Regions from separate parts of the Streptomyces griseiscabiei genome, predicted to be linked through region 1. Evidence: riboswitches for the same ligand, from Rfam matches in the RefSeq annotation. Region 1 holds a riboswitch; the other holds the start of a gene.
The links. A riboswitch is a leader RNA that binds a small molecule or an ion and turns the genes downstream of it on or off. The one in region 1 is predicted to bind S-adenosylmethionine.

Region 2: linked by a shared signal. The riboswitch ahead of J8M51_RS16405 (aminotransferase class V-fold PLP-dependent enzyme) and the one ahead of thrC (threonine synthase) in region 1 are both predicted to bind S-adenosylmethionine.

The regions. Positions count from the first base shown of each region.
Region 1 is NZ_JAGJBZ010000004.1:419,081-424,051, forward strand. Features, by position in the region: gene J8M51_RS41320 (alpha,alpha-trehalose-phosphate synthase (UDP-forming)) at 1-334, opposite strand, end outside; gene J8M51_RS41325 (glucosyl-3-phosphoglycerate synthase) at 598-1,542, opposite strand; SAM riboswitch class I at 1,674-1,820, shown strand; gene thrC (threonine synthase) at 1,838-3,151, shown strand; gene J8M51_RS41335 (MoaD/ThiS family protein) at 3,199-3,474, shown strand; gene J8M51_RS41340 (cold-shock protein) at 3,937-4,143, shown strand; gene groL (chaperonin GroEL) at 4,497-4,971, shown strand, end outside.
Region 2 is NZ_JAGJBZ010000001.1:3,754,597-3,759,567, reverse strand. Features, by position in the region: gene qcrB (cytochrome bc1 complex cytochrome b subunit) at 1-500, shown strand, start outside; gene trpD (anthranilate phosphoribosyltransferase) at 637-1,701, shown strand; SAM riboswitch class IV at 1,917-2,032, shown strand; gene J8M51_RS16405 (aminotransferase class V-fold PLP-dependent enzyme) at 2,159-3,520, shown strand; gene J8M51_RS16400 (glycerate kinase family protein) at 3,481-4,713, opposite strand; gene J8M51_RS16395 (SLC13 family permease) at 4,738-4,971, opposite strand, start outside.

The sequences.
Region 1 (4,971 bases):
AGGCGGGCTCCAGCGGGGTCTGGTAGAGCATGTGGTGCACGAACCAGAGCGTGGAGTTGGCGACGCCGTTGTACGCGTCGTGGTGCACGTCGGCGGGGATGTCCAGCATCCGTACGCCCGGCTCGGCGACGCCGCGTCGTACGGCCTCGCGGTCGCCGTCGCCGAGTGCCGAGCACACCCAGACCGCGCCCGACTCCGGGTCGATCGCGGAGAGGCCGGAGACGAGGCCGCCGCCGCCGCGTTTCGCCGTGAGGGCGCCCGTGTCGTCCTGTGCGTAGGTGACGGGGCCGCGGTTGGAGGCGACGAGGATCTGTGCACCGCGTGTTGATGCCATACGGCTCACCCTAGCCAGGGGCTCCGCCGGTCAAACGTTTGATGCGGCCGTATACAGGAGCGCCTGATGGGGGTGGGGTGCCTGTTGAGTGGCGAGTGCGGCCCGGTGGGGGCTGGTCGCGCAGTTCCCCGCGCCCCTAAAAGACCAGGCCCCTGCGGGCCTGAAAAGCGTGGGGCGCAGCCCCTGCTTTTCAGGGGCGCGGGGAACTGCGCGAGAAGCCCCACCGGGCCGCGGCCGCCGACGAACCCGCACCCCCCACCCCCTCACGCCGCCCGGCGCTCCACGTACTCCTCGATCTGGGCCATGGGGGGCCTCTCCTCCAGGTCCACCGAGTACGTGCGCGGCTCGAACCCCTCCCGCCCGCGCTCGAACTGCGTCAGGACGGGACGGATCAGGTGGCCGCGGGCCAGCCGCAGCTGGGCGGTGCGGTAGATCGCCGCGGACATACGGCCCAGCGCCGCCCCGTCCTGGTGCCGGTGCTTGCGGACGCCGACGTCGACCTGGGAGAGCGCGTCGAGGCCGACGAGGTGGAGCGCGTCGACGAGCATGCCCAGCTCGATGCCGTAGCCGACGGGGAAGGGGAGCCGCTCCAGGAGGGAGCGCCGCGCCGCGTACTCGCCGCCGAGGGGCTGGACGAAGCCGGCCAGCTGCGGCCAGTGCATGTTGAGCAGGGGGCGGGCCATGAGCTCGGTCACCCGCCCGCCCTGGCCGGCGGCGGAGCCGAGGGGGCGGTCGTACATCGCCTTGACGAGGTCGACGCCGGGGTCGGTGAGCAGCGGTCCGACGATCCCGGAGACGAAGTCGGAGGAGAACTCCTTGAGGTCGGCGTCGATGAAGCAGACGATGTCGCCGGAGGTGACGAGCAGCGACCGCCACAGCACCTCGCCCTTGCCGGGCACGGCCGGCAGCCGGGGCAGGATCGCGTCGCGGTGCACGACCGTCGCCCCGGCGGCGGCCGCGACCTGGGAGGTCCGGTCGGTCGAGCCGGAGTCGACGACCACGATCTCGTCGACGAGCGGCACCTGCCGCATGAGGTCATGACGGATGATCGCGACGATGTCGCCGACCGTCTCCTCCTCGTTCAGCGCGGGCAGCACGACGCTGACCGTCTGTCCCGTGGCCCGTTTCGCGGCCATGATCTGGTGGAGCGGGCGGTCGGACATGGACCAGGAGCGGGTGCTCAGCCAGCGCTCGACTTCCTTCAGCACAGTGCGCGGCTCCTCTGCGTTCATCTCGCGGTTCGGACGGCTCTCTCAACTGTCCTGGCCTTCGGTTACAGTCTTGGACAACGCTGGTGACCATCGCATGTCGGTGTTCGTCGGCGTATACAACCAAATACCGCTCATCCAGAGGGGCAGAGGGATACGGCCCGATGAAGCCCCGGCAACCCTCCAGCCGGTCTGACCACGTTGTCGTGGTGAGGCTCCCGGCTCGGGAAGGTGCCAAATCCGTCTCACGGCGAAGTGCGTCGTGAGGAAGATGAGGAGAAAGGGCCTCCCCTCCATGGCTGCGCAGACTGCCGCAAACACCACCGAATCCACCGGTTCCCCCGTCTCCACCGGTTCCACGGTAGACCTCGGCCCCGCCGCCGCGCTGAGCTGTCGTGAGTGCGGGCACCGCGTCCCCCTCGGCCCGGTCTTCGCCTGCGAGGAGTGTTTCGGGCCGCTGGAGATCGCGTACGACTACTCCGCGTACGAGACGGAAGCGCTGCGGAAGACGATCGAGTCCGGCCCGGCGAACATCTGGCGGTACGCGCCCCTGCTGCCCGTCCCGGCGGACGTGGCGACCAAGCCGAACATCAACCCCGGCTGGACCCAGCTCGTGAAGGCCGACAACCTGGCCGCCGCGCTCGGTGTCGACACCGGCAAGCTCTTCGTCAAGGACGACTCCGGCAACCCGACGCACTCCTTCAAGGACCGTGTCGTCGCCCAGGCCCTGGAGGCGGCCCGCGCCTTCGGCTTCACCACCCTCTCCTGCTCCTCCACGGGCAACCTGGCCGGTGCCGTCGGCGCCGCCGCAGCCCGCGCCGGTTTCCGGTCCTGTGTGTTCATCCCGCACGACCTGGAGCAGGGCAAGGTCGTCATGGCCGCGGTCTACGGCGGCGAGCTGGTCGGCATCGAGGGCAACTACGACGATGTGAACCGCTTCTGCTCCGAGCTGATCGGCGACCCGGCCGGCGAGGGCTGGGGCTTCGTCAACGTCAACCTGCGGCCGTACTACGCGGAGGGCTCCAAGACCCTCGCGTACGAGATCTGCGAGCAGCTCGGCTGGCGGCTCCCCGACCAGCTGGTGGTGCCCATCGCCTCCGGGTCGCAGCTCACGAAGATCGACAAGGGGCTGCAGGAGCTGATCAGGCTCGGGCTCGTCGAGGACAAGCCGTACAAGATCTTCGGTGCGCAGGCCGAGGGGTGCTCGCCGGTGTCGGTGGCCTTCAAGGCGGGCCACGACGTCGTACGGCCGCAGAAGCCGAACACCATCGCCAAGTCGCTCGCGATCGGCAACCCGGCGGACGGGCCGTATGTGCTGGACATCGCGCGGCGGACCGGCGGTGCCGTGGAGGACGTGACGGACGAGCAGGTCGTCGAGGCGATCAAGCTGCTGGCGCGGACGGAGGGGATCTTCGCGGAGACCGCGGGTGGGGTGACCGTGGGGGTGACGAAGAAGCTGATCGAGGACGGGCTTCTCGACCCCACGCTGACGACCGTGGTGCTCAACACGGGCGACGGTCTGAAGACGCTGGACGCGGTGGCCGGTACCGGGCTGACCGCGACCATTCGGCCCAGCCTGGATTCGTTCCGTGAGGCCGGGCTCGCGTAAGAGTTCCCCGCGCCCCTGACAAGCACATCCTGACCGGAGGTCCCATCGTGAGCGTTTCCGTCCGTATCCCCACCATCCTTCGCACCTACACCGGCGGTCAGGCCGAGGTGAGTGCCGAGGGGGCCACCCTCGCCGAGGTCATCGCCGATCTGGAGAAGAACCACAACGGGATCGCCGCCCGGGTTCTGGACGATCAGGGCAAACTGCGGCGGTTCGTGAATGTGTACGTCAATGACGACGATGTCCGATTCGAGCAGGGGCTGGAGACGGCCACGCCGGACGGTGCCGGTGTGTCGATCATTCCCGCGGTCGCCGGTGGCTGACCGCCGGTCAGTACCGGCCGGTAGTAACCGTCGGTAATATTGATTACCGAGTGTTCATCGAATTGCCCCCTCCGTGAGAGAAGCGGAGGGGGCAATTCTCTATGGTTGAGCACTGTAGAGTTGGGGAACCCGGTCGGATCACCGTAGTGATTGCATGCCGGGCGCATATGTGATCGCGCCGCACGCCCTATATGAAGTAGCCAAAGTGTGCAGGCCATTTGCGCATTTCTTCCCTTTTGTGGGGCCCGACTTGCCCTGAATTCGGACGAATTGTTCGTACATTCCCGACCGGTCGTGTCCAGAATTCTCGTCCGATTGACCTGTTGCAGAGGGCAGTTGGACAGATACATTCGGCCGCGGTCGACGCGTTCCGGCGCACACCCCCAACCGTTGGGGGGTGAGGTCTGACCCGGATCCGCGAAGTGTGGATCTGTGCAAGGGCCAGTAATAGGGGAGTTAGGCATGGCTCAGGGCACCGTCAAGTGGTTCAACGCGGAGAAGGGGTACGGCTTCATCGCGGTCGACGGTGGTGCGGATGTATTCGTCCACTACAGCGCGATCCAGATGGACGGTTACCGCACCCTGGAAGAGGGCCAGCGGGTCGAGTTCGAGATCTCGCAGGGTCAGAAGGGGCCGCAGGCGGACATGGTCCGGCTCGCGGCCGGCTGAAGTAACGCGCCGGGTTCAACGCAGCGACGTTCTTCGTTCTTCATCGGAGGGCTCGCATCCCGTTTCGGGGTGCGAGCCCTCTCGTGTGCGCGGGCGGCGGCCGGGTGCGCGGGGGGTGGGCAGGGGTGGGCAGGGGCGTGTTCACCTGCGGATCATCGAGAGCCGCTTGCACTCGACCATGCCGAGTGCTAATCATTGGCGTTAGCACTCTGAAGGTGAGAGTGACAACGAGGATCGGGTCGGTGAGGCCCGCAGGCCGGGTGGGGCAAGGAACCACGAGGCATGCGAGCCGTCCGTCGCGGGCGCCAGCGCGGTCCGGAGCAATCCACCCCAGTCCGGGAGGACCACTTCACATGGCCAAGATCATCGCGTTCGACGAGGAGGCGCGGCGCGGCCTCGAGCGCGGCATGAACCAGCTCGCGGACGCCGTCAAGGTGACGCTCGGCCCCAAGGGCCGCAACGTCGTCCTCGAGAAGAAGTGGGGCGCCCCCACGATCACCAACGATGGTGTCTCCATCGCCAAGGAGATCGAGCTCGAGGACCCGTACGAGAAGATCGGCGCCGAGCTGGTCAAGGAAGTCGCCAAGAAGACGGACGACGTCGCGGGCGACGGCACGACCACGGCGACCGTTCTCGCCCAGGCCCTGGTCAAGGAAGGCCTGCGCAACGTCGCCGCCGGCGCCAACCCGATGGCCCTGAAGCGCGGCATCGAGAAGGCCGTCGAGGCCGTCTCCGGTGCGCTGCTCGACCAGGCCAAGGAGGTCGAGACCAAGGAGCAGATCGCCTCCACGGCCTCCATCTCCGCCGCCGACACCCAGATCGGCGAGC
Region 2 (4,971 bases), on a different contig from region 1:
CGACCCGTACGGCCTTCGGTGTCGCGTGGATCACCTGGTACATGGTCCTGCTGATCGGTGGTGGAAACGACCTCTGGGCGACCCACTTCCACCTGTCGATCAACTCGATCACCTGGTTCGTCCGGATCGCGTTCTTCGTGGCCCCGGTCCTCGCGTTCATCGTCACCAAGCGCATCTGCCTCGGCCTGCAGCGCCGGGACAAGGACAAGATCCTGCACGGTCGCGAGACCGGCATCATCAAGCGCCTGCCGCACGGTGAGTTCATCGAGGTCCACGAGCCGCTCAGCCAGGAGCAGCTGCACACCCTCACGGCGCACGAGCAGTACGCGCCGGCCCAGATCGGTGCCGCGGTCGACGAGAACGGTGTCGCCCGCAAGGTCGGCCGCCTGGAGAAGGTCCGCGCCAAGCTGAGCAAGGGCTACTACGGCGAGGACAGCCAGATCGTCAAGCCGACCGTCGAGGAGTACAAGGAGATCACGAGCGGCCACGGCCACCACTGATCGCTTCGCTTCGCCACACCACGGTCGAAGGGCCCCCGTCCGATCTTCGGACGGGGGCCCTTCGCCGTGCTCGTGGCTGGATAGGGTGGGGTTCACCTTCTTCCACGTCACGTCTACGACACCCAGGAGCGGCCGTATGAGCGCTGTGACCCCCGCTGGAGGCGACACCGCGGCGGGCCGTTCCTGGCCCGCCGTGCTGAACGCGCTGCTGTCCGGGCACGACCAGGACGCCGGCGCCACGTTCTGGGCGATGGACCAGATCATGCGCGGGGAGGCGACGGACGCGCAGATCGCCGGGTTCGTGGTGGCGCTGCGGGCCAAGGGGGAGACGGTCGCCGAGATCACCGGTCTCGTCGACGCGCTGTACGAGCACGCCAATCTGATCGAGGTGGCCGGGCGGACCGTCGACATCGTCGGTACGGGCGGGGACGGCGCCAAGACGGTCAACATCTCCACCATGTCGTCGATCGTCGTCGCCGGTACGGGCGCGAAGGTCGTCAAGCACGGCAACCGCGCCGCCTCGTCGGCGTCCGGCGCCTCCGATGTGCTGGAGAAGCTGGGCGTCAATCTGGAGCTGACACCGAAGCGGGTCGCCGAGGTCGCCGAGGAGGCCGGGATCACCTTCTGCTTCGCGGTGAAGTTCCACCCGGCGCTGCGTCATGTGGCCGCCGCGCGCGGGCAGTTGGGCATCCGTACGGTCTTCAACGCGCTCGGGCCGCTGGCGAACCCGGCGAAGGTGCGGGCCCAGGCGGTCGGGGTCGCCGACCCCCGGATGGCGCCCATCATGGCCGGTGTCTTCGCCGGGCGCGGCAACTCCTCGCTGGTCTTCCGCGGCGACGACGGCCTCGACGAGCTGACCACCACGGCGACGTCGCGGGTCTGGGTCGTCCGGGACGGCCAGGTGACCGAGGAGGCCTTCGACCCGCGTGACGTCGGGCTGGAGCTGGTGCCGGTGGAGGCGCTGCGGGGGGCCGACGCGTCCTACAACGCGGATGTCGCGCGGCGGTTGCTGGGCGGGGAGACGGGGCCCGTGCGGGACGCGGTGCTCTTGAACTCGGCGGCGGCGCTGGTGGCGTTGGACCCGACGTCCGCGTCGCTGGCGGAGCAGGTGCGTGATGGCATGGCGAAGGCTGCGGAGTCGATCGACTCCGGGGCGGCGCGGCGGGCTCTTGAGCGGTGGGTCACGGCGACGAACCGGTAGTTCGTCGGGTGCGGGTCCGGTGGGGGCTGGTCGCGCAGTTCCCCGCGCCCCTGAAGGACCAGGCCCCTGCTTTTCAGGGGCGCGGGGAACTGCGCGAGAAGCCCCACCGGACCCGCACCCGCCCACGAACCGCACCCCCACTCCGGAAGGCGCCCCATCCCGCGATCCGGACACAGGTTGCGGCGCGGCGATCACTTCACGTACGTTCTGGTTCAGGTCATGAGTGACAGCCCATAGCCCCGGCTGGCTGTCCGGCAACCCTCCTTCCGTGGCGGGGTGCCCCGGGTGAAGACCGGGCCGTAGGCAGCGAGGTCTACGGCAAGCGCGGCTTCGAGGGAGTCTTCCGTGAGCAAGCGAATGCGATAGGGCCGCCGAGCCCCGCCTCCGCGCACCCCTTTTCTCTTTCTCTCTTTCCTCCGCATGCCTTGCTTTCGCATGCCCCTCACGGGAGTTCGCCATGTCTGTCTCCACCCTTGCCGCCACCCAGTCCGTTTGTGCCCCGCTGCCCGTTCTGGGACGGGATGTCACCGTCCCGCTCGTCACCGGTGGCGAGGTCACCTACGCCGCCCTCGACTACGCGGCCAGCGCCCCGGCCCTGCAGCGCGTATGGGACGACGTGGCGGCGTACGCGCCGTACTACGGGAGCGTGCACCGGGGCGCCGGGTACCTCTCCCAGCTGTCGACGGACCTCTTCGAGAACGCCCGGAGGACCGTCGCCGAGTTCCTCGACTGCCGGGACGGCGACCAGGTGGTGTTCACCCGGTCGACCACCGACTCGCTGAACCTCCTCGCCGCCGCCCTCCCCGCCGACTGCCAGGTCTTCGTCTTCGAGACCGAGCACCACGCCTCGCTGCTGCCCTGGCGGGACGCGCGGGTGACCTATCTGGACGCGCCCCGGACGCCGGAACAGGCCGTCGCCACGCTGGAGTCGGCGCTCGCGGGGCGCGACCCGTACGGGCCGGCGCTGGTGTGCGTCACCGGGGCCTCCAATGTCACCGGGGAGATCTGGCCGGTGCGTGAGCTGGCCGCCGCCGCGCACGCGCACGGTGCGCGGATCGTGCTCGACGCGGCCCAGCTGGCGCCCCACCACGCCGTCTCCGTACAGGAGTTGGACGTCGACTGGGTCGCCTTCTCCGGCCACAAGCTGTACGCGCCCTTCGGCTCGGGCGTGCTCGCCGGCCGCGCCGACTGGCTCACCGCGGCCGAGCCGTACCTCGCCGGCGGCGGCGCCTCCCGCAAGGTGACCCGGCGCACGGACGGCGGTGTGGACGTCGAGTGGCACGAGAGTGCCGCCCGCCACGAGGCCGGCTCGCCCAACGTCATCGGCGCCTACTCCATCGCCTCCGCCTGCAAGGCCCTCACCGAGGCCGGGTTCGACACGCTGGTCGCCCGCGAGCGGTATCTGATCGACGCTGTACGGGCCGGGCTCGCCGAGGTGCCCGAGGTGCGGATCCTCTCCCTCTTCGGGGACGACGCCCCGCGTGTCGGCGTGATCTCCTTCGTCGTCGAGGGCTGGAACAGCTCCCACTTCGCCGCCGCGCTCTCCGCCGAGTACGGCATCGGCGTCCGCGACGGCCTCTTCTGCGCCCACCCCCTCGTGCGCACCCTGCTCGGCAGCGACCCGGGGACGCAGGGCGAGTGCGGCGCCCCCGAGGCCGCGCCCGGCGAGCGGTCCCTCAACGCGATCCGGGTGAGCTTCGGCGCGGGCACCCCCGACGAGCACGTGGAACGGTTCGTGGGCGCGGTGAAGGAGCTGGTGAGCAACGGCGCCCAGTGGAACTACCGTACGGAGGACGGGCGTTGCGTCCCCGCCGTCTGACCCGGCGGGTGATCCGCGGCGGCTGAACCCGCCGTCACCCGGGCGCCCAGCACGATCATCCGCAGGGCCCGCTCGGTGGCGTCGGTGAGCAGTTCGCTCGCGCGGACCAGGGCCTCGGCGAGGGCCATCGGGGCGGGCAGGATGCCGGTGCAGGCGTCGACACCCGGCACCTCGTGCGCGCCTTCGCCGAGGGTGCCCGCGAGGGCCAGCACCGGGCGGCCGTACAGCTTGGCGCGGCGGGCCACCTCGGCGGGGACCTTGCCGCGGGGCGTCTGGTGGTCGAGGGCGCCCTCGGCCGTGACGACCAGGTCGGCGCGGGCCAGCCGGGCGTCGAGGTCCAGATGGCCCAGGAGCACCTCGAAGCGGGGGAGCAGCCGGGCGCCCAGGGCCGCCAGCCCGGCGCCCAGCCCGCCGGAGGCACCGGTCCCCGGGCCGGCGCGGAGGTCCGTGCTCGGCGGGGCGAGGTCACGGGTGAGGACGCGCGCCCAGTTCTCCAGGCCCGCCGACAGCTCCTCGACCTGCTCCGGTGTCGCCCCCTTCTGCGGGCCGAAGACCCGGGCGACCCCCCGGTCGCCGCAGAGCACGTTGAACGGGTTGCAGGCCACCAGCAGCTCCACCTCCCTGAGGCGGGGATCCAGACCGGACGGGTCGATCCGGTCCAGACGGCCCAACTCCCGCCCTCCCGCAGGGAGTTCGGCGCCCCGCGCGTCCAGGAGCCGGGCGCCCAGCGCCTGGAGGGCACCGGCCCCGCCGTCCGAGGTGCCGGAGTCGCCGCAGCCGACCAGGATCCGCCGTACGCCGGTGTCGAGCGCGGCGCGGATCAGTTCGCCGACGCCGTACGTGGTGGTGGCGCCGGGATCGCGGAGGGCCCGGGGGACGAGGGTGAGGCCCGCGACGGCGGCCATCTCGACCACGGCGATCCCCGTCGCCGCCGGGTCGTGCGTGCCGAGCAGGGCGAAGTGGGTGTCGACCGGATCGCCGACCGGGCCCGTGGCGAGCCGGGGGACCAGCCGGCCGCCGGTGGCGGTGGCCAGCGCGGCGGCGGTGCCCTCGCCGCCGTCCACCAGCGGGATCAGATCCACCTCCGCGTGGGGCAGGACGCGGCGGACGCCCTCCGCGATGGCGTCGGCGGCGGCCTCGGCGGACAGGGACTCCTTGAAGCCACTGGGGGCTACGGCGACTCGGTTCAGCATGTTCTCAGGGCTCCTGAAGAGTGGTTACGGGACGAGCGGGACACCCAGCAGCGGCCACACCACCACCGCGAAGAGCACGACCAGGGCGGCGGTCAGCGGGGCCAGGACGGCGGAGAGGCGCAGCAGGTCGCGGGGGGTGTAGGTGGGGGTGCCGGGCAGGTCGGCGAAGAGGGCGACCGGCTTCGCGGAGGCCGGGAGGGTGTGGCAGAAGCCCGCCGCGGCGGTGGAGGCGAGCGCTGCGGCGACCGGGCTGACACC